Regions from separate parts of the Halobacillus sp. Marseille-Q1614 genome, predicted to be linked through region 4. Evidence: riboswitches for the same ligand, from Rfam matches in the RefSeq annotation. Region 4 holds a riboswitch; each other region holds the start of a gene.
The links. Region 4 has a riboswitch for S-adenosylmethionine ahead of HUS26_RS18150 (homoserine O-acetyltransferase). Riboswitches for the same ligand answer to the same signal wherever they lie in the genome.

Region 1 (8,150 bases), 260 kb from region 4:
AGGGTATTTATTTTGTGAAAAGCATACACAAAGTTAAACGAATTGGAAGGTTGGAAGTTAACAAGTAAGCGGAATAAAAAGAACTTGATAGTCATTGTACATAAGGACCAAGCGTCTCAAGCAAAAAACTCTTACTCTTAATAATTCGCCTTGACTTTAGTCTAAGTACATTTCCTTAACAAGTGAATACGATATTTTTATAAAACTGAAGGGATGGAGAAACATGTACTATGTTCCTAATATGTATCCTTATCAAACCCCATATTATGTGAATGCCCCAATGTATAACTATGAAAGACCGTCTGGATACTGGACTTTTCCTAATCAGATACAGTATGCAGCCGGATTGGATTCTTTTCGCACATACAACGATGATGAAAGGATTTTGTTGAAGGATTACGGGCCAAATCCATTTGTCGTTAATATTAATGAAGTAACGAAGCAAAACAATACGTATCGTACGGCTTTATGGACGGGATCACATTTACAAGTTACTTTAATGAGTCTTAATGTCGGAGAAGAAATCGGTTTAGAAATACACCCTGACGTTGATCAATTCTTACGTATTGAAGAAGGACAGGGGATTGTTCAGATGGGCAAGAATAAAGATGATTTAAATTTTGAAAGAAATGTCTATGATGATTCTGCAATAATGATACCTGCTGGAACATGGCATAATGTAACCAATACAGGCAATATTCCACTAAAACTTTACTCGATTTATGCTCCTCCTAACCATCCGTCGGGCACGGTTCATGTGACCAAAGCAGATGCAATGGCTGCGGAAGAAGGCAACGGTCATAGCCAAGGAAATACCGTTGTTTCCGGCAGGACTCCAGATGAATGGGTACAGTACACGGAATTTTTGGTAAATGAAGGATTACAAGATGTTAAAAGAGGAATAAATGCTTTACACATCCTTCAAGAATTTATTCTAATGGGAGTCCTCGTAGGGAAAGGGTATTCTCCTGAAAGCGCATATGAAACAGTAGAAGAATGGGAACGTACAGGAGAATCCAAACTTCTTCAGCAAAGCAAAAATATGTAGAAGCAGAGTAAAAACATATAGTTAAGAGAAAGAAACATTTCAAAAAATGTTAAGGGTTTTGTCAGATTGACAAACCCCTTTTATTTCTGCATATACACATCAAATGAAAGGGTAAATGCACAATCTAAAAGTATTGGGATGGGCCTATTGTTCTGAAAATAGTGCTTTAGTTGAATAAAATAGGCTGTTCCCCCGTTCAAAGAAAATCTGTCACTTTAATTGCCGCCTTAAACGCGAAGTACACACCAAGACTTATTAAGACCAGGCTAGCCATTACTGTGATCAGCTTCAATGCTCCTGGCTTCAGCAGTGTTTTACTAAAATGAACGGTGAGGGCAAGGTTTAAATTCCATAGACCGATACCGATAAAGATAGCACTGCTAATGTAGAAGGCTCTTAGGATGTCTTCGTCCTGCAGGGAATCACTGAGCACCGATCCGTAAATGCCCAGCCAGAATAAGATATTTAAAGGATTGAACGCAGCTATCGATAATCCGGTAAGATAGGGGCGAATCAACCCGGTGCTTAAGCGGTCCCCTCTATGATCGGATGAATCCACTATAGGTTCTGTTCTATTGATAAAACTTTGAATCCCGGTATAGGTTAAAACGAGGGCCCCCAATACTAATAAGATAAGCTGGACCCAGTTTAAGGTCAGGTATTCGGAGAGTCCTCGATACATAAAGTACATTAAAGCGAGATCAGCCGTCATGCCGCCTGCTCCAACAAGTAAAGAAGGCCAGAACCCTTGATAAATCCCTCTTCTAATGATTTCGATATTGATTGGTCCGATGGGTGCTGCAATGGATAAGCCGAGTACAATCTGCCTGATTAAAAGAAAGAACATGCCTTAAGCCTCCCGCGTTTAAAGAAGTTTGTCCTTATATTTAATGAAGGGACAAGGTAAATTAGAAGTAAAAAAAGAAGGAACTTTCCATTTTTAAATGGAGTCCCTTCTTTTCGTTACTAGGAAACCACTTGCTTACGTGATTCCTGCGCTGCATATTTAGGCTTAAAGTAAATAATACTTGCGATGAATAAGGTTAAAGCATTACTAAAGATAAACAATCCGACGATGCCCGTCTGGTGAAGCGGCTCGTAAAAAAATACATTTACCACTAAAAGTACACCAGCAGCAATCGCAGTGACAGGTCCTTTTAGGGAAGCGGCTCTGTTGATTTTCCATTGGCCGATATTGAGAACGACCGTAAACAAGACCATTGTCAGGACATTAACACTCATGCCGACCCATACCGGGTGAATGTTGAGGTAGAAGTCTGTCGGGCTCCAGTTGCTTAAATTGTACCAGATCAACCCGGCGGCGAATCCTCCAAACAGCGAGCTGACAACGGCTCTTTTGGTAACGAGCGGCCAGAATAGGGCAGCTACAACGGGTGCGAATGTAGCTGAGTTTCTCATCGTCCAGGCGAGCACATTCCACCAGGCTGACTGCTCTGTTCTTAAGAAACCGAAGACGATCATCAAGCCTGTTAGAATCAGCAGCGACCATTTGGTATAGGTAATGAGCTTCTCTGGAGAGGCACCTGGAAATACGGCACTTCCGACGTCTTTTCCTAAGCTTGTCGCTCCTGAGAACTGGCAAGGAGCTCCCCAGCCGAGGGCACATGCCCAGATTCCAAGGAAAAATAGTCCGACTAACGGAGCGGGCAGCACCTCCATGAAATATTGCGGCAGGGCAACCAATCCTAAGCTTGCATCAGGTACGACGACAGATGCTGCTAAACCAAATAACACACCTAAGACGATAAAAGGAATTCCCATGAATGAGGCGGCAATTAGTCCTTTTCTGCCTTCTTCAGGAGTTCTGCAGGATAATGCCATTTGAAAAGCAGCCTGCGCGAGAATTACATTAACTAGAAAAGTCGCGAACCAGACGAGAATAACCTGAAGTCCTGCTCCTCCCCAGTCAAACATTTGCGGGCGGTCTAAAGCGAGCTGCTGCAGGCCTGCGATCCCTGGATTAATGAAAAATGCCGCAGTTCCAATAATGAACATGATCGCAAAGACGATGGAATTCATCGTCTGTGTAAAGGCTACCGACCACATACCGCCGGCTTGTAGATATACAAATAGTAAAAGAGCTGTAAACGCGACAGAAAGAGATAAAGAAATTCCGGTAAACACGTGAAATGCTGAGGCAAACGCAATTGCCGTGGCTACCGACCACATTGGAAAGGCGATCGCCGTAATCGTACCCGCCAGTCCTTTAGCCGTCCGTCCGAAGTTGTCGCCAATTAAACCAGAAATTGTAACAATAAGCTTTTTGCGAAACGATTTAATCATCAGCAAGGCGATGATCAGGACTTGGACCGTTTCTGCTACTCCATACCATATGGCAGAGATTCCGGTCAGATAGGAGAGCTCGACAATCGAAATGTAAGTAGAACCTGAGAATAAACCAGTGATACAAAATGCTACGGTCCACCAGCGAAACGTACGCCCTCCAACGAAATATTGCTCTCCCCGGCTTGCCTTTCGCTTGGCTAAGTTCCCGACAATAATTAAAGCCAGCGTGTAAAGCAGCGCGAATAATATCATCCATATTCCATATGATGTCATGATTGCACCTCCTTATTGATCTCCCAAATAAGTTCAATCTCAATACCAGCATCTTTAAACAAATTGAATGCAGGGCAGCGTTTTTTAACTAAATAGATTAAATGATGGGCGTCGATTTCCACTTCAGCAAATGTAACTTCTACTTTTAAAGTAACCTGCTGGAAGTGCGGGCTTACGTCAGCCGTTCCCAGCAATCCTTCACGGTCGACCGTCCCTATGGATGAAGAGGTCAGGTGCTCTATCGTAAGGGCGTTTTCTTTTGCGACCATTTCAATTACGATCATTAAACAGCCGTTAAACGAGCCGAGGATGTATTCCATTGGCGTCATTGCCTGATTTAAGCCGCCCAGCTTCTCTGGCTCATCGATCAGGAAATCGAAATCCCGAATATAATGCTTGTTTTGGAATTGATTCGTGCGCGTACTTTCTGCCTTAATTGAACGTATTGACGACTTGGTTTGTGTTTCACTTGCCATACAAAATCCCTCCATTTTTGATAAATAAAAAAGCCTTCTATTTTCCTGAATGAAAAATAGAAGGCTTGGATATTTAGGTCCCGGCTCTTATCTTTCAGACAGAAAAATGTCTGCTGGAGTTAGCACCTTGTTTATAAAAAACAGGTTGCCGCGGGATCAAAGGACCAGATTCCTCCACCGCTCTTGATAAGAAAATTATGAAATTACTGAACATTGTATGGCTTCATCTAAGGAATGTCAATGGAAAATCATAGTAAATAAGTCGGTTTTGTCATGTGAAGAAGGAAATTGCGAGACTCCTTGGACGCCAGTTCGGGACCCAAAGAGAAGCGGGGAGGCTCGACGGATCCCCGCGGAAAGCAAGTGATTTCCCTGCCCCCTTTCGCCTAACCCAATCCCTTTAATGGCTGTCTTTTAATAGTTGATCAATAGTTATTCTCACGTCCCTTAAAATAGTGTCCCACTTTCCCTTTAAAGGTGCGCTCAATCCTATATGAAACTTAATCTCAAAAGGCTCTATACCAATAAGGAAACCCTTAAGCGTATCTCTTTGCAGGTAGAGAGACTGAAACAAATGTATGTTATGCGGCGAGATATCGAGAGGACGCTGTTCATGTAAGTTGTTAATCGGGAAGATGGAAAGTTCTCCAGGTTCTTTTCCTGCCCGGACGGTATCTAAAATAATCATATAGGAGGCCTGTTCAATTTGCTGGAGACAGTAGTCAATGTCTGATTCGCCGATTAGATAAGAGATATTTTCCGGATGTTTCTGCTTCGCCAGTTCTTCTGTGAGATAAATTCCAATTCCATCATCCATCATGAGCTGATTGCCAATTCCAAGTACGATTACTTTTTCCATTAAAACACCTGAATGGTTTTGACTACGCGCCCCGGGCTGTAAACGTGTGTCGCGCAGGACATACATGGATCAAATGAACGGAGGATCCTTCCGATTTCTGCCGGCTGGTCAGGGTTTTGAATCGGCGTACCCAATAAGGCTCTTTCGGCTACGCCGGCGAAGCCTTTATCATCTCTAGTAGAGAAATCCCAGGTGGAGGGGGTGATAATCTGATAGAAAGATAATTTCTTATTATCTATTTTAAGCCAATGTCCTAAGGCGCCCCGCGTTGTATCTGTTAATCCCCGGCCTGATGCTTTTTTAGGGACTTCATATTGTTTCTGCAGCTCTACATTAGGAAGCACTTCTTTAAGTAACGTCCTCATAATTTCTGTGATTTTTTTAGCTTCAAGAGCCCGGGCAATCGTGCGGTCCATGGCAGAAATACCAAGTTTTTGCTCTCCTGATAAAATGAGCCGTGCCAGCGGCCCCACTTCAAAGGGGAGTCCGTCATATCTTGGAGCTTTTACAAAGGAATAGCCTTTTTCTTTGTCCATATCGGGTTTAGGGGTCAGCTCGTCTGGCTTGTACGTATTTTCTATTGCTGTATACCAGGAATAATCTATCTTTTCTTCTATTTTATTTTCATCAAAAGGCTGCACAGTATTCCCGCTGAATACGAGCGGATTTACATACAGGGTCCCAAGATCTTTATAATTGTCAAAAGCCCCATAGGTTAATAGATTTCCATATCCTCCTCCTAAACGGAAATAGTCAGGGTAATAGTAAGCAATCTCGTAAACGTCGGGGATCATTTTTTCATCAATAAATCCCGCGATATGCTGCAGTATGGAATCAATATGAACAATTTTTTCACTGTTGGCTTTCGTTGTAATCCCGCCGATAAAAACGCCGTGGTTGTGAGGAGCTTTTCCGCCTAGTACAGCGAGCATCTGGTGAGCGGAACGACTGATGGCAAGGGAATCAAAGTAATTTTGAGAGATTCGGCTATTGACAGATTGGGGCAGACGGTAATCGTCGTGGTCTGCTTCAACAATCGTAACCTTATCAATCTTTACGAAGTCGGGAACGGTATATTGATAGAAATGGCGGATATGATTTTGCAGAAACTCACAGCAGTGGATGATATCTCTCAAATATCTTCCTTGCTCTAATGGTTGTACATTTAAAGCATCTTCAAGTGCCAGAGAGGAGGCCATCGAGTGGGCGGCCGAGCATATTCCGCAGATGCGCTGAGTGAAATAGACGGCATCAAAAGGCTTTCGCCCGACCATCATTTCTTCAAAGCCCCGAAAAAGATTCCCTTTTGTCCTGGCATCAACGACGGTATTGTTTTCAATCGTGAAGTCAATCTCCATAAACCCGCTGATCCTCGTCAGCGGGTTTATAATAATTTTTTTACTCATCCTTTACCACCCTTGTCGTGTCAAAGCTAATAAACGGTTCCATCTGATCTGGAAAACCAAATGTGGCACAGCCGATACATGGCGTGTCATCACCAATCGGCCAATTGACATGGCCGTTCCACTGCCTTGTCGGGCAGTCGGTTCTCGTTACAGGCCCGCGGCAGCCAAGCTTAAATAAACAGGTTTTATCACTGAGTTTTTCCGCAAAGATGCCGCGGTCAAAGAACGGCCGTCGCGGACATCTGTCGTGAATCAGTGTGCTGTAAAACATGAGCGGGCGGTTTAAATTATCCATTTCCGGCTCGCCGTATAGAAGAAGGTGGGCCAGCGTGCCTAAGAACCAGTCAGGGTGTACAGGGCAGCCTGGAAGCATAATGATTTTTTTATGGGGGAGTACTTCTTTTAACCCGACAGACTGTGACGGATTGGGCTTCGCAGCCGATACACCGCCGTGTGTGGCACAGGCTCCGACAGCTAGGATGTGAGATGCTTTTTCCCCGAACATCTTTGCGGCCTCAAGACCGGTAAGCGGCTTCCCCTTCCAGCGGCCGATCACATTATATAAGCCGTTATTTCTTAAAGCCACAGCACCTTCTACCGCTAAAATAAAATCATCATCCAGCGTATTCATCAGCTTTTCAATGGCCTGCTCACCTTCAGCAGCCATGATGCTGTTTTGATAACGAAGGTCCACCATGGAAGTTAACGTATATTCAAAGTCAGGATTTTCCCCATTTAAAAGTGAAATTATATTTCCCGAACAGCCATTCAGCTCAAGGTACACTAACTTCTTTTTCTTAATCAGATCCTTATTCACGCTTCTTACAACCGTGCTTGATAATCTTTTGGCAATCGCTTCATTGGTTAACGACTCTGGAGGTAAAACTCTCTCTTCCATTTACACAAGCCTCCCTACAACTGGCATTGTGGCTAAGATCGCCTGCTGACCGGCATGACAGGAAGCAAATTCATTTGTATAGTCCTTACCGGAAACTAAGCCAAAATGAGTGGCTGCTGCCCAGGCTCTGTTGTTCGTTACATCGTACACGAGGCCGTTGACCGCAACATAAGCGGGCCTGCCATTCTTTCCGTCAAATGTTGCTAATTGCTCAACAGTGAATGTTCTTTGTTCAGGAGCAGGGGCCGCTTCGTTTTGGGGTGCTGGTGTAACAGGGTGCTGAGCTGTTGCACCATTTGCAAACGCCGGCTGAGGAGGGAGGGGGCTTGCCAGCAGCTCACTTAAAAAGTGAATGGAACTCAAGCTGTCCCAAAGCCTCTGAAAGGTCTGGGCGTTTTCTGGTGTATGACTGACATTAGCCAGCATTGAAACATCGTAGCGCGTTTGTGTAATGAGGTGATTAATTTCCTGACGAATCATCTGGGTGTTATTCATGTTGTCCTCTCCTTAAAAAAAGGATCAAATTCAGCAGATTCTCGGCAAAAGCATCCCTGAAAGCCGGTAAAGACGTCTCGTTGTCCCAATCGGTGTACATATCGTTAACTTGCCTTGGGCTTCCCCGCCTGCAGTGACACGGCCGATAACTTGAGCATCTTTTCCTAATTCACTGCTGTGCAGAGTATCCAGGACTTGCTGCTTTGATGCAGCATCGACAATAAGGATGACCTTTCCTTCGTTTGCCAGATAAAGAGGGTCAAAGCCTAAAATGTCGCAGGCCCCATGGACTTCATCTCGTATGGGTATCGAAAGCTCATCTAATTCTATCGTGCAGTTAAACTCTTCACACAGCTCGACAAGGGTGGTAGCCAGCCCGCCGCGTGTC
Region 2 (8,150 bases), 200 kb from region 4:
CAGGTACCGGGTATGACATTTATCATGGGTAGTCAATTTTTAACTAAATTTTGAAAATATTCCGCCAAAACTATATAATGGACACTATCTTTTTTTAGAATGGAGATGGATAGAACGTGGAATTGGGAAAAGAAGAATCGCAGCTTGAGAACCAGAAGGCGAAAAGATGGGAGATGCCTGATACATACGTCATTCTTTTTCTTGTATTATTACTGGCGGTTGTGGCTACATATTTTGTTCCTTCAGGATCGTTTGAAAGAGAAACGGTCAATGGAGTAGAGCGGGTCATACCAGATACGTTCACATCGGTGGATGGAGAGCCGACTGGATTTATGGAAATATTTCTAGCTCTGCAGGGAGGTATGGTCGAGTCTGCCGGCTTAATTTTTCTCGTCTTGTTTGCCGGGGGAGCATTTGAAGTGATCGAAAGGTCCGGGGCGATAAAAGGCGGGATCTTAAGAGCGGTACATAAGACGAAAGGGAAAGAATTCTTTTTAATTGCGATTGTTTCTCTATTGTTTGCCATTGGGGGAGCTGTAGGAGCAATCGCTAATGCCGTTATTCCATTTGTAGCGATCGGCGTGATTATTGCGCGGGCGCTGAAGCTGGATGCAATGGTTGCTGTTGCCATTACGTTTGGGGCCACTTTTGCGGGGTTTAACGTAGGTTTTATGAATCCATATACGGTCGGGATTGCGCAGTCGATTGCCGATCTGCCACTGTTTTCGGGAATGGCGCTGCGTCTTATTGCCTTCGTCATCATCGTTGGCGTAACAATTTGGTACACATGGCGCTATGCGAAAACCATATTAAAAGACCCTGACAAAAGCATGATTGGCATTTTAGATGCAAAAGAGGCATCATCAAAAGATTTAAAAGCCCCGTTTACAGGGAGACATAAATTAATCTTAAGCTTCGTAGGTCTTGCTCTGGCTTTCTTTATATTTGCTACCATTCAATTTAAATGGACGACCGATCATATGGCTGCCTTCTTTATCATTATCGGGCTTGTGTGCGGTATCATTGCCGGCATGAATTACAATAAAATTGCCCTGACGTTTCTTGATGGCTGTCAAAAGCTTGTCTATGGTGCACTGATTATCGGTGTTGCCCGTGCCATTTTAATCGTTATGGAAAATGCACAGATTTTAGATACAGCAGTTAATGCCCTGGCAGTTCCGCTGGAAAGCTTAAGCCCTGTCATGGCAGCACTGGGAATGTTTGTGGCGAACGGACTGATGAACTTTCTTGTTCCTTCAGGGAGCGGCCAGGCGATGATTGCGATGCCGATTTTAGCCCCGCTGGCTGATATGGTTGGAGTTACCCGCCAGGTGGCTGTTCAGGCTTATCAGTTCGGAGATGGATTTACGAACAGTATTTTCCCGACTTCAGGCCCTTTAATGGCGAGTCTGGCCGTTGCCGGTGTTCCATGGATCAAATGGGCGAAATGGATGCTTCCGCTTCTGTTTATTTGGATAGCGATTGCGGTTGTCATGCTGAGCATTGCGGTTCTCATTAATTGGGGACCTGTATAAGATTCTTCGAAAGCTAAAAAGCTCAGAGGTTAAAGCTCTGAGCTTTTTTCTAATTTACGAACCTAATACTGTCATTCCTCACCATCAACCACCACACCTTTCCTCCATACACGGCCCCTTTATGTTATTTGAATTTCTTAAAATATCGCCAAGGTCTTTTTATTTTTGAGCTTTTTCGACATAATAAGAGTAACTATTCATTCTGGGAGGTCAGTTGTATGAAACAGCCGGTCATTACAGTAATAGGAAGCCTTAACATGGATCTCCTGACGACGATTTCGAGGCTTCCTGATCAAGGCGAAACCAATTTCGGAGAATCTTTTTACATGAAGCCTGGCGGGAAAGGGGCCAATCAGGCTGTAGCAGCCGCACGTCTTGGCGCAAAGGTTTCTCTAATTGGAAAAGTCGGAAACGATTCAATAGGGGTAGAACTGATCCAGCATATGAAGCGTGAGAACGTTGATACGGGGCATATCGGAATTTCAAAAACAAAGGCAACGGGTGTCGCGAACATATTAATTAATGAAAGCGACAACCGCATTATGGTCGTATCCGGAGCGAACCAGGAAGTAACGCCAGATTATGCAGAGTCCTGTAAAGAAACGCTTCTGGCAAGTGATGTCGTCCTCAGCCAGCTGGAGGTTCCAGTGGAAACCGTTGAATGGGCAGCGGATTTTTGCCATAAAAACGAGATACCGTTTGTTTTGAACCCTGCTCCTGCTGTTCCTCTGTCCGCTTCCGTCTGGGAAAAGTGCAGTTACATTACCCCAAACGAGCTGGAAGCTGCGCTGTTATTTCAAGAGCCGTCGTTTAGCGATCAGCTGATTACAACATTAGGTCCGCTTGGGGCTAAATATAAGACACTGTTTATTCCGGGATATCCGGCTGAAGTAGTGGATACAACAGGCGCGGGCGATACGTTTAACGGGGCACTGGCTTTTTCGTTAGGTGTACGACTCTCGGTGGAGCAGGCGATCGCTTTTGCGAATGCGGCGGCTTCCTTTACAGTAGAGAAACTGGGGGCCCAGGCAGGCATGCCGACATATGAAAAAGTCGAGGAGCGCATGGGACTTAACGCCTAAACGTCTCATTTTCCTTTTATTTACCAAAAAAAATTGATACGATATCAACTACAATTTAATTTCTTATCAAGAGAGGTCGAGGGTATGGCCCGCAGACACCTCAGCAACCTGTGTTTTCTTAACGCAAGGTGCTAATTCCACCAAGCTGTCCAGGCTTGGAAGATAAGAAGAGCCACATGTTACATAAAGCCGTCTCTTCTTATTATAGAAGAGATTTTTTTATGGAAAATTATAAAGAGGAGAGGATACAAGTGATAAAAACAAATCAGGCTCCATTTAAAGCAGATCATGTCGGAAGCCTCCTTCGCCCGCAGCGGATTAAGGAAGCAAGACTGCAAAAGGAAAAAGGGAAAATTTCTGCCATAGAATTACGTAATATAGAAGATGAAGAAATTACTAAGCTTGTGGAAAAGCAGAAGAAAGCCGGACTTCGGTCCATCACAGACGGCGACTTGCGCCGGTCCTGGTGGCACTTTGACTTCCTCGAAGGATTGAAAGGAGTAGAAGGATTTAAACCAGAAGAAGGAATTCAGTTTAAAGGGGTGCAGACAAAAGCCCACTCTGTCCGAGTCTTGGATAAAGTAGACTTTGACCAGCATCCGATGCTTGATGATTATAAATTTCTTCATTCCATTGTCGGACCTGATCACGTGGCGAAGTTTACAATTCCAAGCCCAAACATGCTGTTCTTTAGAGGGGATATCAATCCTGAGATTTATCCGGATGAAGCCTCCCTGTTAAAAGATCTCACGCAGGCTTACCAAAAAGCGATTCAGGCTTTTTACGATGAAGGATGCCGCTATTTACAGCTGGACGATACCTCCTGGGCTGTCTTTTTCTCCGAAGAAGGCCGGCAGAAAATTAAAGAGCGCGGCCATGAGCCTGAACAGCTTCGCCGGCTTTTCATTCAGGCAATTAATCATTCCATCGCCGGCCGACCGGACGATATGGTCATCACGATGCATATTTGCCGCGGTAATTTCCGCTCGACTTATACCGCATCCGGAGGCTATGACACGATTGCAGAAACTCTGTTTAACGAACTTAATGTCGATGGGCTTTTCTTAGAGTACGATACAGAACGTTCAGGCGGGTTACAGCCTCTAAGACAGCTTAAGCGCAAAGATTTGAAAATCGTGCTCGGGTTTATTACTTCTAAGTTTCCTGAGCTCGAAGATAAGGAGAAAATAAAAGCAAGCTTGGAGGAAGCGGCTAAGCTGGTTCCAAAAGAGCAGCTATGTTTAAGTCCTCAATGTGGATTTGCATCTACAGAAGAAGGGAATATTATAACGGAAGAGGAGCAGTGGGCGAAGCTCCGTCACGTCGTTGAAATTGCCGAAGAAGTTTGGAATTAATTCGCTCAGGCAGCGGCAGCTTAGATAAAGTTGGATAGGAGTGAATGAGATGGATCCGTTTTTAAAGCGGGTGGAGCCTTACTTCAGTACAAATGACGAAACGGTTTTAAAAATCATCATGCGTGCTTTAAGCGACCATCCAGGGATTCCTGACCGTTTGACAGCCGAGAGCTTAAAAAGAAGCAGGCTGGAAGGTCAGTACCCTTATATATCTTCGTTAAATGGCGTCATTCTTGAAGAAGGTGCCATAGAAGAACTCATAAAGTGCCTACAAGATTTGCATCGAAAACATCTTTATCAGCCTCTGTTAGAAAAAATGGATGTGATGAGCCTCATTCAGCATAAAGAAGCCCTGCGTTTCTTTATAACAGAAGAGGCATGGAGCCATTACGAGAGAATTGCAAACTGTTCAGCGAAAGATGAACTTTACTCCATTTATTCAGAATTGATTCAAATGCTTGATAAGCGCTTTGACCAGAAAACGTTTCAGCTGGCTAAAACGACGGTCGATTATATAGTGAAAAAGGGGTGGCTCGACGGCGAGGAAGCAGTGGGCGAGTTAGAAGAATCCCTCAAAGCGGCATCTGATGGATTCCGTGCTATTCTAAATGCTTATATCCTCCGTCATTTCCCTGAAGACCGGTATGTGTATCCGCTGGTTAAGGCTTTAAAGGCGGGCGGAGCCCTTTTAAGTGAAGCCGCTGCAGAAACGCTTTGTGCCTATCAAACGAATGCAATCGTAGATGAAATCTATCCTCTTTGTAAGTCAGAGGATGAAATGCTGCCGCTGAGCATCCTGATAAAAACAAAAACTGAAGAAGCATTAGAAGCCCTTCGGCAGTTGTATTCGGAAACAAAAGATCTGGAGTATAGGGAAGCCATTGTTGAAGGAATGTGCCTCCATTTTTCCGAAGACTGCCTTCATGAAATCGAGGATTTTATAGAGCGGGGCCAGTTTACCGGATTAACCGATATGGATGATGTGACCTATGTTTATTATAAAGTCGTTGGCTTAGACAGCCTCAGCCTGCTGCTTTGGGAGGATCATGAAGAGCAGGAAAGCTCATAAAAGAGAAGGACGATTTAGAAATGTTCTAAATCGTCCTTTGAGTATGTTATGAAAAATTAATAATTGCTCATTTTTTCTTTTAAAACAGAAGCTGTGTGCAAGGCCGCTTTATCGTTATGAATCTCTCCCGGCTTATTGGCTTCCCCTAATATGTATCCATTTAATGTGGTACCGAAAAATTGCAGAATATATTCAAACTGCTGAATGAGCGGAAGCCCCTTTACAGAAGGCTGATCGCCGCCGACTGCAATAACGTAAACGTACTTGGATTTCATCCGGTCTTTAAAGTCTTTATATTTCTCTTCTCTGATCGACTGCGAAAAACGGTCAATAAAGGTTTTCATGATACACGTCATGCTGTACCAGTAAATCGGTGTCGCAAAAATAAGCACCTCATGCTCCAGGATCTGATCAAAAATCCCACTGAAATCATCTGAGACGTCCTGGAAGCCTTCCTTCGAATGACGTGCATCCTGAATCGGCTGGATCTGTGAATCTCTTAAATAAATATGAGTGGTCTCATTCTCAGGGACAGATAATTTAGCAAGAGCCTCGGTGTTCCCATTTTGCCTGGTCGATCCATGAATAACCAAAATGTTCATAGTACTCCCTCCTTTGACTAGATATTAATACCATATACTAAGTTTTAATAAATGGGTACCAGGTGCCAGGAGAAAAAGAAAAAAGTTTTTGAAACTGGGACTGGAAAAATGAGAAAAATATTCTTTCCTCTTCTGCCATGAAACCATAGGATGTTTTCAAGCGTATTATAAGAAAACTTATGACGGAGGAAATAAAAATGAGCGATCAATCCGTGCTCCGCGTCAATCAGTGCACCGTCAATATCCGGGAGCAGCCATTTCTTACTGACATCACATTTGAAGTTCCAAAAGGAATAATCACGGCCCTTGTCGGCCATAACGGGGCAGGGAAATCTACATTAATGAAAACAATTATTGGCAGTCTTGAACGCACCGAGGGAAGTATCCAGATCGCTGGCATCGACCAGGATGAAAACTATTCAGACTATAAATATCAGTTCAGCTATATCCCGGAAGAACCCCTTCTTCTGTCTGAACTGACGGTGTTTCAGCACTTTCAGCTTTATCAAAAGAGCTATGATATCCCGGACGAAGTTTTCATTCCCCGTGCCAATAAATACGCAGAAGCTTTTGAGCTCATGGACAAACTCGATGAATACCCAGAGTCTTTATCAAAAGGAATGAGGCAGAAGGCGCAGACGATTTGTGCGCTGCTTCCTGATGCACCGCTCCTTTTAATTGACGAACCCTTCATTGGCTTGGATATTTACGCAGGCGCCTATCTCATTGAAGTCCTTCAGGAAAGAAAAGCAGCAGGAACGAGTATATTGCTGACGACGCACCAGCTGGAAAAGGTGCGTGATCTTGCCGATGAATTTGTCATGCTGAATAGCGGGGCCGTCTCTCAAGCAGGCGCCATTGAGCAATTTGAAACGCTCGATCGGAGGGAATCCCGATGAACCTTTCGACATGGGAGGTGTACAGGTGGGTACGCGGCCAGCGTTTTAAAAAAAAGTTCAAGTTATATAAACAGGCGTTTCTCGTCACTTTGGATTGGACAATTTTAATCTATATGTTGATCTTCAGTGCTGCTTTCCTTTTCATGCTGGCTGACTGGCTGAAACAGTTCATGCCGCTTGTGGAAAGCTGGCAGATGAATGTTGAGCAATGGCTCTGGATTCTGCCTTCTGCTTTATTGGTGAAAGCCGTTTTACAATCATTTCTTCACTCAGGCTTAGCTTTTACAACGTCTGAATTAAAGCTCAGCATGCTCCCTCATACGAGAAAGGACCTGCTCTGGCAGATGGCTTTAGAACGAGGGGGGTGGCAGCTGCTCGGTATGTTTGGGCTGGCTTTTACCGTCGCTGTTCTCACGCCCTTTACTTTTCCATTTGCGTTCCGCCTGGCCGCCATTTACTGTCTCTTTTTCACATTGACGATCGTGATCCAGTGGAAATTGTATTCAGTATCTAAGTGGAAGAAGCTTATGTGGATGATCTTTGTCATTGCTTCGGTTGCTGGAATTCGCGGATTGACCGGATATTTCGAGTGGAATCAATCTTTTGCCGGCTTGAGTTTAGGCCTGATTCTCTTAGGAGTAAATGTCTGCCTGCTTCCGTATCTTCTCCATCAAGTGGACTGGGGGCGTGTGGTTGAGGTGAATGATGCGCGCGTATGGAATATTCGTTTGGTCAGTCAGATGACAAAGGTGGAAATTAAGCCGCCGAAAAGATACGGGATTGTGCAGACTTATTTTAGAAGAAAGCGGGCCAGGCAAAGGTTTAACCAGGTTTCTCAGCTTTATCACCGGTTGTGGCGTCATTATTTTCTTCAGAACTTCGGTTACGTGTGGAAAACGATGGGCGTGTGTATCCTCGTCTTAGGAATTCTTCCATATCAGGCTTCGTGGATCATATATATCGCCGCCCCCATTGCCTTATTTGTTTACGTCGAGGTTGCTGCCAGCTTATACATTGACCAGTTTAATGCCCAGCCTTTATTAGCGGTTATTCCCATTGAAGAAGAAGGCTGGCAGGAAAGCTTCTTTCACTGGGGTGCCTGGGGACTTGTGCCTTTGATCGTTGTCTTTTTTATAACGGCGTGGATCACTGGGGGTAGCACGCTGTTTCTGGTCATCCAGACAGGATGTGCAGCCGCCTGGGGATTGATTGACTTTAAGCAGCAGTTGAAGGAGAGAACCCGGGTTTTTCTTAGAAAAAGAGTAAATCAGCAAGACTGGCTGCGCCTGACGGGTTATGTATTTCTAGGCCTTGGCCTCTATTTTCCTCCAGCGCTGCTGGGATTATTTTTGCCGATGTGGATGAATCGAAAAATAAATCTCATGTTTCTTCGCCCCAAGGTTTAGATTTAGGTTTTATTAATCGATAGAGTCGATGTTATACAGAAAAAACAAGGGAACCTGCGAAACTCCTGCGGAAAAACTAGCCGGCCCCCATATTCTATGGAGCCGTTTGAAAGCGAGGAAGGTTTCCTTTTTTTCGTAGAAAGAAATAAATATTTCTAAAATAATTCCTCTAAACACTGACATAATCTGCTAACAACCGACA
Region 3 (8,150 bases), 1.2 Mb from region 4:
CCTCTCCGTCTTTAGAGAGTGTCGCTTTACTTCCCTTTTGGAGCTCCTGAGCTTTTTCTTCGTTAACGGGCAGTGTGATTGGGATACTCCAGGCGATCCCGTTAGAAAGCCTCATATTGTTAACGACAGATTCATAGTCTTTCTGGTTTAAGAAACCCGTAATTGGACTGTAGGCTCCATTTCCGATCAGCTCGAGATCGCTTATAGCAATTTCATCTAAAGCGATATCATTGGTAATTTCAACTTTTGCTAAATCTTCCTTTTCTACGATTCGGTTTACTAATTGTCCTCCGTGTGGTTTACTGACTGTCATAATTCATTTCCTCCTTAAATGGCTTCTTCAGCATGGCCCCTCGGCCGAAATTTGTGATGATTAATGTAGCTAGAATGCCTCCCGATATAATGGCAACATTATAGAAACTTGAATTTAGGAATATTTCAGTAAGGCTGAATGCGAGTACTAACGAAATAATCGGAGAGGTCACCCATACTTTCAAAATTTGATAGATTGTCTGGTTCCTCCATATACCCTTCCAGTCTTTCGCGGCTCCTACTCCGACAATACCGGAAGTGGTTACCTGGGTCATCGGAATCGGAATTCCAAACACGGAAGCTCCAATGACTAACAGCCCTGAAGTCCCAGACACCATAATTCCGTCTGACAGTGTAAGGTGTGAAATTTTCTTCCCATTGGTTTCAAGAACCCGGCCCCCGAGAAAAATACTGCCCAATGCAATAAAGATGCCTCCCGTCAGAAGCCCTAACTCCTTATCCAGCACCCCTGCTCCTACCAGAGGCCCTACTGCGTTTGCGACATTGTTCATCCCTGCAGCAAATGCTTCAAGAAAGCCTGTAAGTATTAATAGAAAGCAAAGGCACTTTGTCACCTTATTGGAAGCGGGAAAGGAAAACCATTTTCTTAACCGATTGAATAGTGATACAAATATAAAGACGATAAGAAAGGAGATGATGGGAACTAAAACCCAAAATAGAACAATCTCCAGTAAATTAAATAAATATATCTGCTGTAAGGAAAGCCCTACTCCAACGATTGATCCTATTGTTACTTCACTTGTAGAAAGGGGGATCCCGATCATATTAGTGAAATACAGGGTAAAAGCAGAAACGGCTAAAATTATCGTAGCTACTTGAATCGTTAAAGCACCTTCTGGGATTAAACCTTTTCCAATCGTTTCTACTACTTCTCCTCCCCATAAAGCACCAAGTAAACATCCCGTTCCACTCAGGATTAAGGCTATACGCTTCCTCTTTATAACTCCCGCTCCATACACAGTACCCATGGTAGCGGCAGCCCCGCTGGCACCGACATTAAAAGCAAAGAAATAAGCGACAAGAAAGCCTGCCAGCAGGAAGCTCATGTTTCTGAGCCTTTAGCTTGAACAGTATGCAATCCACATTCGGTTTTCTCAAATCCCTGCCATCGGCCCGATCGGTTATGAGGGTCATCAGACGGCGAGGTGCATGGCATACAGCCGATACTCGCATAACCTCTATCATGCAGATCATTATAAGGGAGATTGTTTTCCTTAATATGATTCCAGACATCCTCCCACGTCCAGTGAATCAATGGACAGACTTTGATGGAACGGAAACGATCGTCTTTATTTACGTAATCCGTTTTACTGCGGCTTGGAGACTGCTCTCTCCTCAATCCTGATACCCATGCTGTTGCTCCTTTTAATGCTTCTTCGAGCGGTTTGATTTTTCGGATATAACAGCATTTATCGGGATTGGACTGCCACAGCTCATCTCCGTGTTTTTCGGCTTGCTCCGGCAGGGTTAAACTTGGCTGCTTCATCGTAATCTGCAAACCAGGGAACCGTTCTTTTATCCGGTCAATCAATTCGTATGTTTCCTGAAAGTGAACGTGTGTATCTAGAAAAACAATTCGGGCATCTTTTTTCACCCGTGAAATCAAGTCGATTAACACTATTCCTTCTGCCCCAAAGCTGCAGGCATAGACAATGTCGTCATATGCGTTATATGCCCATTCCAGAATAGATAAGGCTCCCTTTGTTTCTTTATCAGGTATTTGACCAGCAAAAGGATCCTTCTGGAATGAATCATAAGTTATGAGTTCTTTCACTTTATTACCCCCCTTTATTAAAAGACTCTGTTAAATGTTAATGTTGACTTCCCTGAAAAAGGGTGAGCCTGCTCGCTCTTAAGCGGAGGACGTTCAGGTCTCCTCTCTGCGGGGTCTTGCCCGCCCGTTTTTTAAGCCGCAGAACCCCTTACTTTTTCTGTGTAATCAACACTGTCGTCTAACAGCGCCTATTGGAAAAACCGAAAAAAAATCCTCTCCTTATTCAAGATAAGAAGAGGAAAAGCACCACGGCTTATAAACTCTTCTTATCTTTCAAGCAGTTATGCTTGCTGGAATTAGCACAGTACTTTTTCAAAAGTCTGTTGCCGAGGTTTCATCGGGCCAGTCCCTCCACCTCTCTGGATAAGAAATATTTGTTTATGTGATTATATGGAAATATACAGTATGCGGGAGCACCTGTCAAAGGGGTTTTTTAGCAGAATTTGGCCATTAGATGCTCTAAACCCTTTTATCCCTAGTGTTTTAGTTGGTTTTAAAAAAATAAAAAAATTTTGAGAAGCCAAAAAAATGGCCTCTCACTCTTTGTGCATCTTTTTATAAAAAGGCAAAAATCCCAGAACAAGGAGAAAGACCAGGCTCGTTCCTGTTACTCCAATCCACCGGAAATTTTCCCACAGGGCTCCTACCCCTGTGCTGCCAATAGCTACTCCAATGTAATAGCTGATTAAATAAAAGCCGGATGCCCCGCTTCGGTGATGCTTAGCAGATTTGCTGACTAAAGCAGCTGCCATCGAATGAGCAATAAAGAATCCCATGCAAAGAAGACCGAGCCCGATCAGAACTAAAGCAACAGGTGCGGTTACCGTCATCCATACGCCTGATAACAGCAAAATGACACCGGCGAGCATCACTTTGGGAAGGCCGATCTGATTCGAAATTCTTCCTGCCAGCGGCGGCGCCAGCACCCCTAGCCCATACGCAAAATAAGTAAACGCGATCCACTTAAGCGGCCAGTTGTAAGGTTCCGCCTGCAAGTAAAAAGGCAGATACGTCCAAACCGCTGTAAAGACGATTTGAAGCAGCAGCCCCATTAGAAAAAGGGAAAGCATCTGTTTGTCAGTCAAATGGATCATCATTCCCCTTAAGTCCTGGCACAGCGGCTGATTCTGCTGTTCAAAAAATCTTTCCTTAGGAAGCAGGAACATAAAAAGAAGGGCAGCTGCCACTCCGAAGACGGCGACTGACAGAATCGTAGTTTCCCAGTCAAAAATGTCTGTTAAATAACCGGCAATCACTCGCCCGCCCATTCCACCAAGTGCATTACTTGATATGTACAATGTCATGGCAAGACCAATGTCTCTAGGAGAAACCTCCTCCCCTAAATATCCCATTGCCGCGGCAGGCACGCCTGCCAAGAAGAACCCTTGAAGAAATCTTAAGGCGACAAGGACTCCAAAAGAAGGAGAGAAAGGCATAACGATCAATAAAAGGACCGTTATGCCTAAAGAAACATTCATTATTGACAGCCGTCCGTAGCGGTCTGCAAGAAATCCCAATACAAATAATCCGAGTACCATTGAGAATACACAAGCAGACATAAGCAGGCTGGATTGCGTAGCACTGACATTAAATTCATTGACAAAAACAGGGAGTAACGGCTGAAACACATACAATGTGGAAAAAACCAATAGTGAAGCAAGCATTAATGCAGCCGTTATCCGCCAGAACCCCTGATCCTTGGGGGTATAGGGAGCCGGTGCTTCATTGCTGATGTCCATAATTTTCATCCTTTTATTGACTGAAATTCGCCGGGAATGATGTTAAATCAATGTTCCAGATAACAGGTAAATAGAAATAGATCGCCAAGGTCACAAGTACGATAGATAGAATGTTCAGAGCAAACCCGGCCTTAGCCATGTCGGGTATTCTCAAATAACCTGAACCGAACACAACGGCGTTTGGAGGTGTAGCAACAGGCAGCATAAAAGCACAGCTTGCAGCCACCCCTGCTGCGATCATTAAGCTGTACGGGTGCACATCAATAGCGGCAGCCAATGAAGCCATGATCGGGAACATCATCGTTGCAGTAGCCGTATTTGAAGTAATCTCCGTTAAGAAAATTACCAGCACAGCCACAACTGTAAGTATGAGTATAAAGCTAATGCCCTCAAGTACCGTCAGCTGTGTTCCAATCCATTCCGCAAGACCGGATTCCTGAAATCCGGATGCGATCGCAAGTCCAGCTCCAAACAGCAGAAGAATTCCCCATGGCAGCCCTTTTGCTGTATCCCAATCAAGGATAAACTCTCCTTTTTTCCTGGCGGGGATTAAAAATAAAATAATCGCGGCAATCATCGCAATGATCGTATCATCGATATTTTCATTAATATGCACTAATACGAAAGACCTTGAGATCCAAGCTATAGCCGTAAGTGTAAAGATCGTTAAAACAATTTTCTCTTCTCTAGACATTACGCCTAAGGCTTTACGCTCGTCATTAATGACCTTCTTTCCACCTGGAAGCTTTTTAATTTTCATTGGGTAAGCCATTTTAACCAGGTAGTACCAGGTGAGTCCCATTAAAATTAAGGTTAGTGGAACCCCAAAAGCCATCCAGCCGGCAAACGAAATTTGAACGCCGTAGTTTTGCTCCACTACTGCACGGAATATCGTGTTTGGAGGCGTACCAATTAGTGTTGCTAATCCTCCTATAGAAGCACTGTAAGCAATCCCAAGCATTGTTACTTTACCAAAATTAAAAGAAGAATGATCGACTGACTTCGTCTGCTGTTTCTCCAGCTGTTCAGAAGATTGATAGATTACAGCAAGACCAATCGGCACCATCATCATCGCTGTGGCAGTATTCGAAATCCACATAGAAAGGAAACCTGTAGCCAGCATGAAGCCGAGCACGATCATTTCGGTATTTGTTCCAATTAAAGAGATAATAAATAAGGCGATTCGTTTATGTAGATTCCATTTCTGCATAGCCAGGGCAATAAGGAACCCGCCCATAAATAGAAAGATAGTATTATCTCCATAGGAAGAAGCTGTGGCTCCCCCATCCAGTCCTCCTGTAAGCGGAAACAAAATCAGAGGCAATAAAGAAGTTGCAGGAATCGGAATTGCTTCGGTAATCCACCATGTAGCAATCCATAGGGTACTCGCCAAAACGGCTACGGCACTCTGCGATAAACCTTCAGCATCCATAAATAGTAAAGTAAGCGCAAACAAAATTGGCCCTATAATAAGTCCGGCTTTCTGTCTAGTTCCATACGAAGGTCCTGATCCGGCAGGTCCGGTCCCTTTACTAGCTGAATTACTTTTCTCTCTTTTCTGCTCTGTCTGTTCCTTCGTAGTTCCGGTAACGGTAAATTTCATCAAGTCCTTTGCTTGATCATGCATCTCCCAGAGACGAGACCAATAACCTTTTAACAGTGATTGATTTTCCAAGTTTTCTCCTCCCATCGTGTGGTCACATAATATATTTAAATTTTCATATATTATCAAATTTTAACACAATTCAGCAGCAGAAGACACAGGCTTTAGGAGCAAGAGGGAGCAAACAAGAAAGAGCCAGCGAATGAAAGTTCGCGAGCTAAGCCGACTGAAAACCGCCGGCTGGGTACGGCCGGGACGCACGGTACCACTGCAGACAAATGAAAAAGATAATGATGACATCAATGAGATCTCCACCGTAATACATGAGCATTCCTCCGCTTTCCGCCTCATGTCTGGGCACGCCAGACGGAGGGTTGCCGTAAATATACTTCGATAATATTCCATGACCTGCTAACGCGGCTACCATGACGGCTGACCGGTAGACGAAGCTCCGGCGATGAGGAGCAGGATCAATGTAAATTAGAGAGATCGTAAATAGATAACCGGCAAGAAATACATGAATGTGAATGAACAAATGCAGGAGTAAACTCTCGTGCATCGCTTCAAACAAAGAGGTAGTGTATAATACCCAGAGTCCTCCCACATTCAGAATCGACGCTGTAATGGGATCACTTAAGAAACGGACAAAAGACGTTCTTAGAATTGAAGTAACCTTCTTTGCTGGATTCACACTTGAAGCTCTTAGAAACAGTGTCATAGGGGCCGCTAAAGCCATGAGAAGAGGTGCCAGCATTCCAAGCAGTAAATGACCAAGCATATGAACAGTAAAATTGCTGTGGGCTTGCACTGCTATCGGTCCACTCACTGCCGCTAAACCAGACAATACACCAGCCATCCAAAGGACGGTTCGATAGACCGGCCATTTCCTGCCCTTTCGACGTGAATAAACGAGGGCAGCGACATAGAGAGCTGCAGCAAATATAAAAGGCACAGCCAATATGATCTGAGCTGCATCTACGATTGAGGTGCCTGAATGGTTATGCATTTCCTTTCACCGCCGCCTTCTTTGTACGGTTCAGCAAAATGAGCCCGGCCACAATCATAATCAACGCAAGAATGTTCCAGATTAGATCATATATTATGACGTTGTCTACATATCGAATCTGGTGAAGGCGCATCAGTTTATGCTGAATAGTGCCGTCATATAACTGAAAAGCCCCAGCCCCAAGCAGACTGGCGCCCCACCATCTCTTAAACCAGAATGCTTTCCTTCTTCGAAGATCAGCGACTAAAAACAGACCGCCAACTGTGGCAAACCAGCTAAACGCATGAAAAAAGCCATCTGAAACAAGACCGATATCTGTAGTAGATTTATCGTAAAAATGGTGCCAATGCAGTAATTGGTGGAAAAGAGTTTCATCTAAAAAGGCCGCGAGACCGACCCCGAATAAAATTCCTGATAGTAGATTACGGTTTAAGTACGAAGTGTGATTCCCACTCGTTATATCAGGCATATAATCCTCCTCTTGAGATTCTTAAAGTTAAAAGGTATGTAGAAAAAATTCCCTTCCTTCCTAACTATAAACTTATTATATCGAAAAAATATAAATAGATACGCGTGCACAATAAAACCCAAGCGGCTAATCCGCTTGGGCTTTGATTATGCTTCAGCAATTCCCTGCAAAGGAACCGACTGATTCATCATTTTAAGTCTGCTGATCTTCTCGCGAAAGCGCACAACTTCTCCTATTACGATCATCGCAGGGTTCTGAATCTCTTCTTTCTCAACGACACTCACTATATTTGAGATCTTTCCTGTGACAACTCGTTCCTCAGTAGTAGTCCCCTGCTGAATAACAGCAACCGGCGTGTCAGAGTTCTTGCCATTCTCCATCAGCTGCTTACAAATATACGGAAGATTGCTGACCCCCATGTAGATGGCTAATGTATCAATATTCTGGGAGAGACTCTGCCAGTCTATTTCTTTGTGATTGGACTTGCACCGGTGTCCTGCGACGACGGCAAATGAACTTCCCAGCTCGCGATGCGTAACAGGGATGTCTGCGTAAGAAGGTGCCGCAATACCGGATGTTATACCAGGAACAACTTCATATAAAATACCGTGCTTAGCAACAGCTTCTGCCTCTTCCGCTCCTCTTCCAAAAACGTAGGGATCGCCCCCTTTGAGCCGCGTGACGACTTTCCCCTGCTTGGCATACTTCACTAATAAGGAATTAATCGTCTCCTGTTTAAGAATATGAAATTTCGGATGCTTGCCGCAAAATATTAAGTCAGCTCCCGGTTTAGCTTTCTTAAGCAGCTCTTCATTAACTAAACGGTCGTAAAGAATGACGTCGGCCTGCTGAATACATTTTAATGCCTTTACTGTAATTAAATCCGGGTCTCCCGGTCCTGCCCCCACCAAGTAAACTTTTGACATACCTTTCTGCCTCCTAAAAAAGCTGTTATTCGGGTAATAAAACGTAGACCTTTTCGTTCTCTACTTCTACTTTAAACGTTTTTACACAGCCGCTGTCATGTCCTTGCACCTGACCGTCTGTTACATTGATCTTCCAGTCATGCATGGGGCAGAATACGCTGTCCCCGCTCACCATACCTTCGGCTAAGACTCCGCCTTTATGAGGACAGCGATTCTCGATCGCTTTAATTCTCCCGTTTGAAAGCTTGAAGATGGCCAGTTCCCAATCGCCTATGTGCACGGTTCTCCCTAATTTTTCCG
Region 4 (8,150 bases):
ATGAACTTACTCTGCGCCGAGTGAACACGCTCCACCAGCAGTTCAATAATCTCGCAGACCAAAACGCTGATTTATTACAGCAGCTGAGACAGCTTTCCTTTCTGAAGGAAAGGCTTTCAATGGTCAGTAGTCAGCTCGCTGAAGCTTTGCACCTCGCCAAGCAGATTGAACGGCTGCAAAAGAATGAAAATGTGGTGTCTACTTATCCGCTTCTGGATATGTATGAAAAGCTGAATCACTCAAAACTGCCGGTTGAATCTTTTCCATCAAGCCTAATCTGGCTGTCACAAATTGAACTTGCTGACGTATCCATGGTGAAACAGGCAGAGACATGGCAGAAGAGGGTACCGGAAGAAATAGGACCAGCAGTCAGCCGCCTGCTGCAGGAGCTTCATGAGCGAATGAGTGAAGCCGCTTATCAGGATGACGATATTATTATATCGATCAAAGGCCTGCAATTGAGCTACGCTTCCGCTCAGCAGATGCTCGATTTAATTCATTATTATGGAACAGACTATCCGGCCCATACCCTTGTACAGGTGTTAGCCGGCAAATCGACGAATAAGCTGCGCCGTCTGCATCTGCACGAAACACGTTGGTTCGGTCTGCTTTCTGACTGGCCTGAGAAACATATTCAGCGGCTGTTACGCCAATTAGAAAAGCAAGGATGGCTGATGAAACAGCAAAAAGGCTACTCCATCAGTGAATTTGCTGAAGAGGTCATGTAAGGGCTATGTGACAGCCCTTACTTACATAAAGTAAATATACGAGGGGGAATTTGCTATGAGATCAATTTTCCAAAAAGCGTTAGGTGAAAAGTTTGACCGTTTGCATCCAGAACTTCAAAAGAAATTTGGGGTAACTAGTGAACAAAACTTAATGCTTTTAGGGCAGGGGAGAATGACAGAAATAAGGGGAACAGCCTGGATGCTTCGCCCTTTAATGAATATAGGAACTGGGGATAATTTAATATTTTCCGAGCGTGGAAGAGAAGTGCCTTTTACAATGGAAAATTATTTGTATAAAGATGAACGCGGAAATGAAACCATCAGCTATGTGAGGCGATTTTTCTTTCCGTATTCCATCCGCGGGTTTGATGCCGCTATGTATTACGATGAAAAAGAGGAGGCTATCGTAAACGAACTCGGAAAGTCGGGCCGGTTCCATACGAAGCTTGAAGTAGATGTATCGAAAGAAGGCGGGATTCTTATCAACTCCCAGGATATAAATCTATCTGATTCAATTAAACTCCAAAACTTCACCACTTCCTTATATGAGCACTATAACGAAGATGAGCAGGCTCACCAGGTACATGTTCATGTGGAACATCCTTTTTTGGGGACGCTGCTCATGTATGAAGGATTGGTGTATACTGAATTCCTGCCGATTACGGCTACTCATATCCCACAGCGAGGGCTGTTATCGTAAGGAAGGAGAGAGTTAGATGGCTAATAAGGATTCAAAAAGCAATGAGAATGTCCATGTTGATTTCAAAGATCGAATGACATACGGAGAGTATTTGCAGCTGGATCAGCTGCTGTCGGCACAAAAGCGTCTTTCTGATCATCATGATGAAATGCTGTTTATAATTATTCACCAGGTAAGTGAGTTATGGATGAAACTGGTGCTTCACGAATTGTGGGCAGCGGTTGATTTAATCAGAGAAGGGGAGTTGCAGGAAGCATTTAAGATGCTCTCCCGGGTCTCTAAGATTCAAACCCAGATTATACACGCGTGGGATGTCCTTTCCACGCTTACTCCTGCTGAATATATTCAGTTCAGGGATAAGCTGGGACAAGCCTCGGGATTTCAATCCTATCAATACCGAATGGTTGAGTTTGCCTTAGGGTATAAAACCCCTCACGTATTGAAAATTTATGAGAAGGATCCAAAACTGCTGGGAGAATTAAAACAGGCGTATGAAGCTCCAAGTATTTATGATGCGGCAATAGAGAGGCTGGAGATTGCAGGATTTAATATTAATCCGGAATTGATTAACCGTGATTTTACAGAGATTTATGAAGCGGATGAGTCAGTAGAAGCAGCGTGGGCCGAGGTATATAAGAACACAGAGAAATACTGGGATTTGTATCAGCTGGCAGAAAAACTTGTAGATATTGAAGATTGGCTGCAGCAGTGGCGGTTCCGGCATATGAAGACAGTCGAGAGAATTATAGGCCATAAAATGGGAACGGGCGGCTCTTCTGGAGTCGGATATCTCAAAAAAGTCCTGGACCACCGGTTTTTCCCAGAATTATGGGACGTTCGAACGAAAATTTAAAGACTAGGCTATTTGTTTATAACAAAACCGTTAATTAATTATTACATTTATGTTACACTATTTGTTGATATAATAACAAATTAAAGAGGGACGTTTATGAATCCTATAAATATATATTTATCACTCCTTGGTGTAATATTGTTAGCGGCTTGTTCGATCTCAATGGCTGACACTAATAATGAATCCAAAGGGGCGGCTTCTGCTGGGGCTACCCCTTTTGAAGTAATAACCGAAAATGAACATGAAAAGCTCGAAGCTTACGAAATATCGATTCATTATCCGCAGACACCGAATGATCAAATTGACCAGTCCGTAATCGATTACGTGAATCAGGTGAAGGATTATTTTAAAAAGAAAAGCTATGAAGCGGCTAAAGACGAAATGCATAGTCTGAAAGTGGATTATGATGTTCTTCATGAAGATGAACGCTTATTTGTTGTGAAATTCACTGAAGTCATTGATGTAGGAACAAAACAGAAAGAAGAAACGATAGCTATTTTGAATTTTGACAAGAATAAAGGTAAACGTCTTGACCTAAACAATATTTTTTCTGTGGATCGAGCCATTTACACGAAAGAATTAATGCAGGTAATTTCGGAAGAAGCAGGACTTACTTTCCCTTCCACACTTGAAGGTGGGGGAAAAATGAATCCGGAAAAAGAATCGCCTCTCCTTGAAAACCTGGCACTCAAAGGGGACAAAGTAGAGATTCATTTTTCAAAAACACAGCAAAAGGAATACGCGTTAGATAAAGAAAGTGTAGAAATTGATAAGTCAGCCATCAAAGAAATGATGCATTCCAAATATGCAGAAAACAGGATTTCCTGGCTTGCAGACCAATAAACGGCCTTTGCAAGAGGAGATTTTGCGGGAGCGCTTAAAAGCGAGTGGTATGCTCCCACGGTTTTTTCTATGAGCTGGAAGAGCTGTCCCGAAAACCTTTTATAACATAAGAAATCCCCCGGAGAAAATAAGTTCTCCGGGGGATTTTTAGGTTTTTTGGTAGAAGGCAGTACTATTAGCCGCATTGTTGATCGTAAAATTGGCAGGGAAGAAGGCCTGCTGAGACCCTGCAGTGAGGCCGCGAAAGAGGAGGTGCTCACCTCTTAAACATTTAGAGGCCACCCTTTTTTCCTTATTGGCTAAGTTGAGGCCTTCTGGCCGGATTGTTTTGAAGGATATGGACGGCATCTTCGATCATGGCACTTGCCGTCGGTCGCTTCCCGGCTCCCGGACCGCGTAAAGTCACAGAGCCTGCTAGATCACTTGTTACTGTCACAGCATTGTCTACTCCTTCAATTGAATAAAGGCAATGTGAGGAAGGAAGAGCCACAGGCTTAACGCTTGCTGTAAGGCTGCCATTATTAAATGAAAGTGCCGCCACGTGACGGATTTTTTCACCATTCCTTTTTGCTTTCTCGATCTCCTTAGCAGTAAGGCTGGAAATCCCCTCGCATGGGACAGTCTCCCAGTCGGGCTGTCTGTTATAAAGAAGGTGGCTTAAGATCATTAGCTTATAGAAAGCGTCATCTCCTTCAATATCATTAGAAGGATCGGCTTCCGCATAGCCTCTTTCCTGGGCTTCCTGCAGGGCACGTGAAAAAGGCTTGCCTTCGGACTGCATAGCCGTCAGGATATAATTGCTCGTTCCGTTTAAAATTGCTTCTACTCCCGTAATTTGATTAACCTGCATTAATTTAGAAATGAGTCCAATGATCGGTGTGCCGGCAGCAGTGGTCGCTTCATAACCGATACCGACATGAGAATTGGCCTGTGCTAATAAAGAAGGGCCATAAGCCGCAAACATCACTTTATTAGCTGTTACGATATGAATTCCACGGGCAATTGCCTGGGACAGATAGGTGAAGCTCGGCTCCTCTCCGACCGTAGCTTCGAACACAATGTCTGGCTTAAGAGACAGGATATCTTCAAAATGGTCCGTCACAAATAGATGTTCTTTAATCGGCCGCGGCTTTTCTAAATTTTGAACGAGTACGCCGCAAACCTCAATTTGATCCCCGGCTAATTTTGCTAACTCTTGCTGCTTCTCAAATAAAATATCATGAACTCCCTGGCCGACTGTACCGAAACCAAGGATCGCTGCTCTAATCGTCATCCTGCATTCACTGCTCCTTGTTGATTTTTTCTTCGATCCATGAGCCCCATTCGTCGAATTCTACTAAGAATCCATCGTGGCCATAGTCTGTTTTTACATGATGGTGTTCACTGTTGGGCACATAGCGGCTGAAGGTTTCGATAAGCTCCTTTGGATACAGAAGGTCGTGTTCAAAGCTTATCGTGTACAGCTTCGCTTTGTACTGCCGTGACACTTCCTCTAAACTTCCTCGTCCGCGGCTGATATCATGATGGTTCATCGCTTCAAGTAAATAAAGGTAACTGTTAGCATCAAACCGCTGTTTGATTTTTTCACCTTGATAGTCTAAGTATGATTGAATATTATAAAGTGATTCCGTCTGGCTTCTTGCAAATCGTTTTTGAAAAAGCGTGCCACTGCGGTAAGTAACCATTCCAGCCATCCGGGCGATTTCAAACCCGTTCAGTCTGTCCGTTTGTTCATAATGGCCATCATTAAAAGAAGGATCGTCCTGAATGGCGCGTGCACCAATATGGTTAAAAGCAATGCCATAATCGCTTAAGTAAGGGGTTGCGGCCATACAGAAGAGCTGTTTCATAAAATCCGGGTACAACAGTCCCCATTCTAACGTCTGCATTCCGCCCAACGATCCGCCGATGACCGCATGAACATTGTTTATGCCAAGCTTTAACAAAGCAGCATGCTGGGCGTGGACGATATCTCTAATTGTAACGGGAGGGAACTTCTGCCGGTAATAGTCATTCGTTTGCGGGTCAATGCTTGCCGGGCCTGTAGATCCATGACATCCTCCAAGCACATTAAAGGTGATGATTTGAAATTTGGATGTATCAATGGGGCATCCATTACCCACCAGGCCTTTCCACCAGCCCGGGCTCTCCTCTGTTCCGACGGCGTACTGGTTTCCGGTCAAAGCATGGCAAATGAGTATGACAGGGGCGTCACTTGGGCCCGATCGTTCATAAGCAAGTTCAACATTAGAAAAAGTGTGTCCTGATTCAAAAGTAAAGTTATGAAGAGTAACGGCGGTATTTGTTTTCTGGTTAGAGATATTTTTAATCGACACAGCAGGATTCCCTCCTCGTATTGCTTTGACTGCATATAAAAAACCCTCTTCTAAAAGAATAAGAAGAGGGTGATCGTTTAGGTTTCCTCCTCTTATCTTTCAGATCTGATTAGATCTGTAGGAATTAGCACCTTTTCAAGCCGTTGCTTGAAGGTTGCCGGGCGTCACAGGGCCTAGTCCCTCTGCCACTCTAGATAAGAGTTATTAAATTAGTCGTCCATATAAGGTATGTTACGAATTATAGAATGAGAATTATTTATTGTCAAACTATTTTTATGCTTTTTCGTACGTTTGAAGCAGAAGCTGCCTGGGAAGATACAAATTAAGACGATAATTAGGATGAAGGAGAGATTAAAGAATGAAAGAATACAGCGTATCACCTAATAAAGATGTAACAGGCTGGTTTGTCAAAATTGAAGACGTAGCCCCAACGGACGAGTATGATGAGCGTGACACAGCGATTGCCAAAGCAAAGGAAATGGCAGAACACAACAAACCGAGCCGTGTATTAATTTTAGATAAGAACCATGAAGTAGAAGATGAAATTAAATATTAATCACCACAAGCTCCCATGACCTGGGAGCTTTTTAATATGGATCAGCTTTTTTATACGAGATTTCTATTGAAAGTAAAGGCAGTGTTAGATCAAAAAAGGAAATCTGAGAGACTCCTGCGGAATAACGATCGGGCAGGACAAGCGCAGAGGCTTGAGCTAAAAGGAACGTGAGTATGCTGAAATTATGGATTTAATGAGGGAAAAGCGTTAAGCTGATCGTATCAATAGTAAAGGTGTGCAAGCGATGGAACAACAAGCAGATGTCATAATTATAGGAGCCCGGGTCGCCGGGGCCAGCCTGGCTATTTTACTAGGTAAGATGGGGAAGAAAGTAACGCTGGTCGATAAAGCTCATTTTCCGAGTGATACATTATCTACTCATCACCTTTCTCACTTAGAGTATTTAAAAAAGTTAGAAGTTCTCAAAGAAGTAGAAGCCACGGGCCTTCGTAAAATCACCAGAATGCGTACATATATAAAGGACAGCTTTATTGAAGGACCTCGCTCTTCCTATACGCTTATACCAAAACGTGCTCATCTGGATCAAGTATTAATAAAAAAAGCACTGTCTTTCCCTAGTGTGGAACTGTTAGAAGGAACGCAGGCAGTCCATTTACTTAAGTCAGATGGCCGGGTAAATGGAATCGTCATAGTGGACAGCCATGGGAATAAGCAGTACCTGAAGGCTCCCTTAGTTGTTGGAGCTGATGGGAAGAATTCAAAGATTGCCCACTTGGCAGGAGCAAAGAAGTATGGAGACCATTCTCCGATTCGGCCTGTTTTCTACGGGTATTATAAAAACATTACACCCTTATTAGAACCGACTACAGAAATATTTTTAAACGACGGGAGGATAGGATTTTTATTCCCGATGGAACAAGGGAGGGACTGCTTAGGGCTTGAAGTCTGGCCGGAGGAGTTTCAACAGCTTGCCAAAAACCAGGGAAAATTCGAAGAAATCTATCGCACGTATTATGGGATGGAGAAACGGATGAAAGAAGCTTCTTTACAAGGAGAGATTATTGGGACACCAGGCGTTCCTAATTTCTTTCGCCAGGCGGCGGGGAAGGGCTGGGCTCTTATCGGAGATGCCGGGCATAGTAAAGATCCAAGCACAGGCCTGGGCATGAATGACGCTTTTATGCAGGCCTTCCTGCTGGCAGAAGCTATAAAATCTAATGATAATGGCTTACCGTGGGAAGATGCAGCGAAAATATTCCAAGAAAAACGGGACCAGGGATTAGCCCCAAGCTACCGATTGACGCTAGATTACATTCAGTCCCGCAGGTCATGGACGGCCAATGAAGAAGCACTATTTCAAGCAATGGCAGCCAATCCAACGGTGTGGAATAAAATTGTTCCTTCGCTGCCGGGCCTTTTGAAAGACCATTCCACCGATATTCCAGAGCTGTATGGCTCGGTAGAATACGAGGCGAAAAACTTTGAGCTTAAGGAGGAGAAATGATGAGCTGGACTAAGGAAGCGGCTTTCTTAAAGCTGCAGGAGATTTATACGGATAAAGTGATGCAGGACGAAAAACGACGTATCTTTCAGCAGGTGTATCGCCATCTTTACGAGCATTTAGAAGATTTAGCCGTGAAATCCGGGTTGAAAGAAGAAACGAAAAAACAGCTTAAATTGTTTAAAGAGTACACATTCATGCCAGGGGATAACCTGTTTCAGTCAATGAGGTATGTGTTTTTAATAGCAAGAGGCGAGAAGGAAACCGATCCAGCCGTCACCCAGTCTCATCTCAAGCGGATTTACCGGTCGCTCTTTCAGCCAGCTGGTTTAAAGAATCCGTATATTCCTGATTCGTTTTGGACTACCCCTTTAGGTGTCGCCTGCACAGTTGCCGAAAAAGGGGTAGAAGCGGTATATCCGATTCTTGATGAAATAGAATTAGATTTATAATAATAAAAAAGATTTTATCTTCCCCCACGTCGCGGATACTAATCGCTTTTTCGTGGACGAACGCCTGAGCCTCTTTGTGAAACTCACACTGCGGGGTCTCGGATCGTCTGTTTTTCCGCAGGAATCTCGCAGTATTCGCTTCCTCGGTAACGAAAAAGACTTTTCTTCATCCAGCTTTCCGGGCTTTATGGAGCAAAGTCTTTTTCATATTTTCACAAGG

Region 1: it holds a riboswitch for S-adenosylmethionine, as region 4 does, so the genes downstream of both, HUS26_RS16910 (OsmC family protein) here and HUS26_RS18150 (homoserine O-acetyltransferase) in region 4, are expected to answer to the same signal.
Region 2: it holds a riboswitch for S-adenosylmethionine, as region 4 does, so the genes downstream of both, HUS26_RS17215 (5-methyltetrahydropteroyltriglutamate--homocysteine S-methyltransferase) here and HUS26_RS18150 (homoserine O-acetyltransferase) in region 4, are expected to answer to the same signal.
Region 3: it holds a riboswitch for S-adenosylmethionine, as region 4 does, so the genes downstream of both, HUS26_RS12140 (phosphoadenylyl-sulfate reductase) here and HUS26_RS18150 (homoserine O-acetyltransferase) in region 4, are expected to answer to the same signal.

What each region holds. Positions count from the first base shown of each region.
Region 1 is NZ_CADDWH010000001.1:3,355,523-3,363,672, forward strand. It holds gene HUS26_RS16895 (cupin domain-containing protein) at 224-1,048, shown strand; gene HUS26_RS16900 (LysE family transporter) at 1,245-1,895, opposite strand; gene HUS26_RS16905 (sodium:solute symporter) at 2,015-3,628, opposite strand; gene HUS26_RS16910 (OsmC family protein) at 3,625-4,104, opposite strand; SAM riboswitch class I at 4,189-4,297, opposite strand; gene HUS26_RS16915 (hydrogenase maturation protease) at 4,505-4,963, opposite strand; gene HUS26_RS16920 (nickel-dependent hydrogenase large subunit) at 4,963-6,369, opposite strand; gene HUS26_RS16925 (hydrogenase small subunit) at 6,362-7,267, opposite strand; gene HUS26_RS16930 (cytochrome b5 domain-containing protein) at 7,268-7,762, opposite strand; gene hypE (hydrogenase expression/formation protein HypE) at 7,793-8,150, opposite strand, start outside.
Region 2 is NZ_CADDWH010000001.1:3,418,406-3,426,555, forward strand. It holds gene HUS26_RS17205 (YfcC family protein) at 117-1,535, shown strand; gene HUS26_RS17210 (ribokinase) at 1,754-2,617, shown strand; SAM riboswitch class I at 2,678-2,786, shown strand; gene HUS26_RS17215 (5-methyltetrahydropteroyltriglutamate--homocysteine S-methyltransferase) at 2,839-3,972, shown strand; gene HUS26_RS17220 (HEAT repeat domain-containing protein) at 4,022-5,041, shown strand; gene HUS26_RS17225 (flavodoxin family protein) at 5,098-5,643, opposite strand; partial or broken gene HUS26_RS17230 (ATP-binding cassette domain-containing protein) at 5,934-6,542, shown strand; gene HUS26_RS17235 (hypothetical protein) at 6,539-7,948, shown strand.
Region 3 is NZ_CADDWH010000001.1:2,394,295-2,402,444, forward strand. It holds gene sat (sulfate adenylyltransferase) at 1-313, opposite strand, end outside; gene HUS26_RS12135 (inorganic phosphate transporter) at 300-1,379, opposite strand; gene HUS26_RS12140 (phosphoadenylyl-sulfate reductase) at 1,376-2,107, opposite strand; SAM riboswitch class I at 2,371-2,477, opposite strand; gene HUS26_RS12145 (MFS transporter) at 2,644-3,846, opposite strand; gene HUS26_RS12150 (SLC13 family permease) at 3,860-5,506, opposite strand; gene HUS26_RS12155 (cytochrome c oxidase assembly protein) at 5,667-6,455, opposite strand; gene HUS26_RS12160 (DUF2243 domain-containing protein) at 6,448-6,924, opposite strand; gene cobA (uroporphyrinogen-III C-methyltransferase) at 7,071-7,850, opposite strand; gene nirD (nitrite reductase small subunit NirD) at 7,876-8,150, opposite strand, start outside.
Region 4 is NZ_CADDWH010000001.1:3,618,320-3,626,469, forward strand. It holds gene HUS26_RS18125 (RQC-minor-2 family DNA-binding protein) at 1-728, shown strand, start outside; gene HUS26_RS18130 (DUF4166 domain-containing protein) at 784-1,428, shown strand; gene kynA (tryptophan 2,3-dioxygenase) at 1,445-2,281, shown strand; gene HUS26_RS18140 (hypothetical protein) at 2,378-3,124, shown strand; gene HUS26_RS18145 (homoserine dehydrogenase) at 3,417-4,397, opposite strand; gene HUS26_RS18150 (homoserine O-acetyltransferase) at 4,405-5,460, opposite strand; SAM riboswitch class I at 5,550-5,661, opposite strand; gene HUS26_RS18155 (DUF2188 domain-containing protein) at 5,819-6,016, shown strand; gene HUS26_RS18160 (NAD(P)/FAD-dependent oxidoreductase) at 6,261-7,481, shown strand; gene HUS26_RS18165 (hypothetical protein) at 7,481-7,930, shown strand.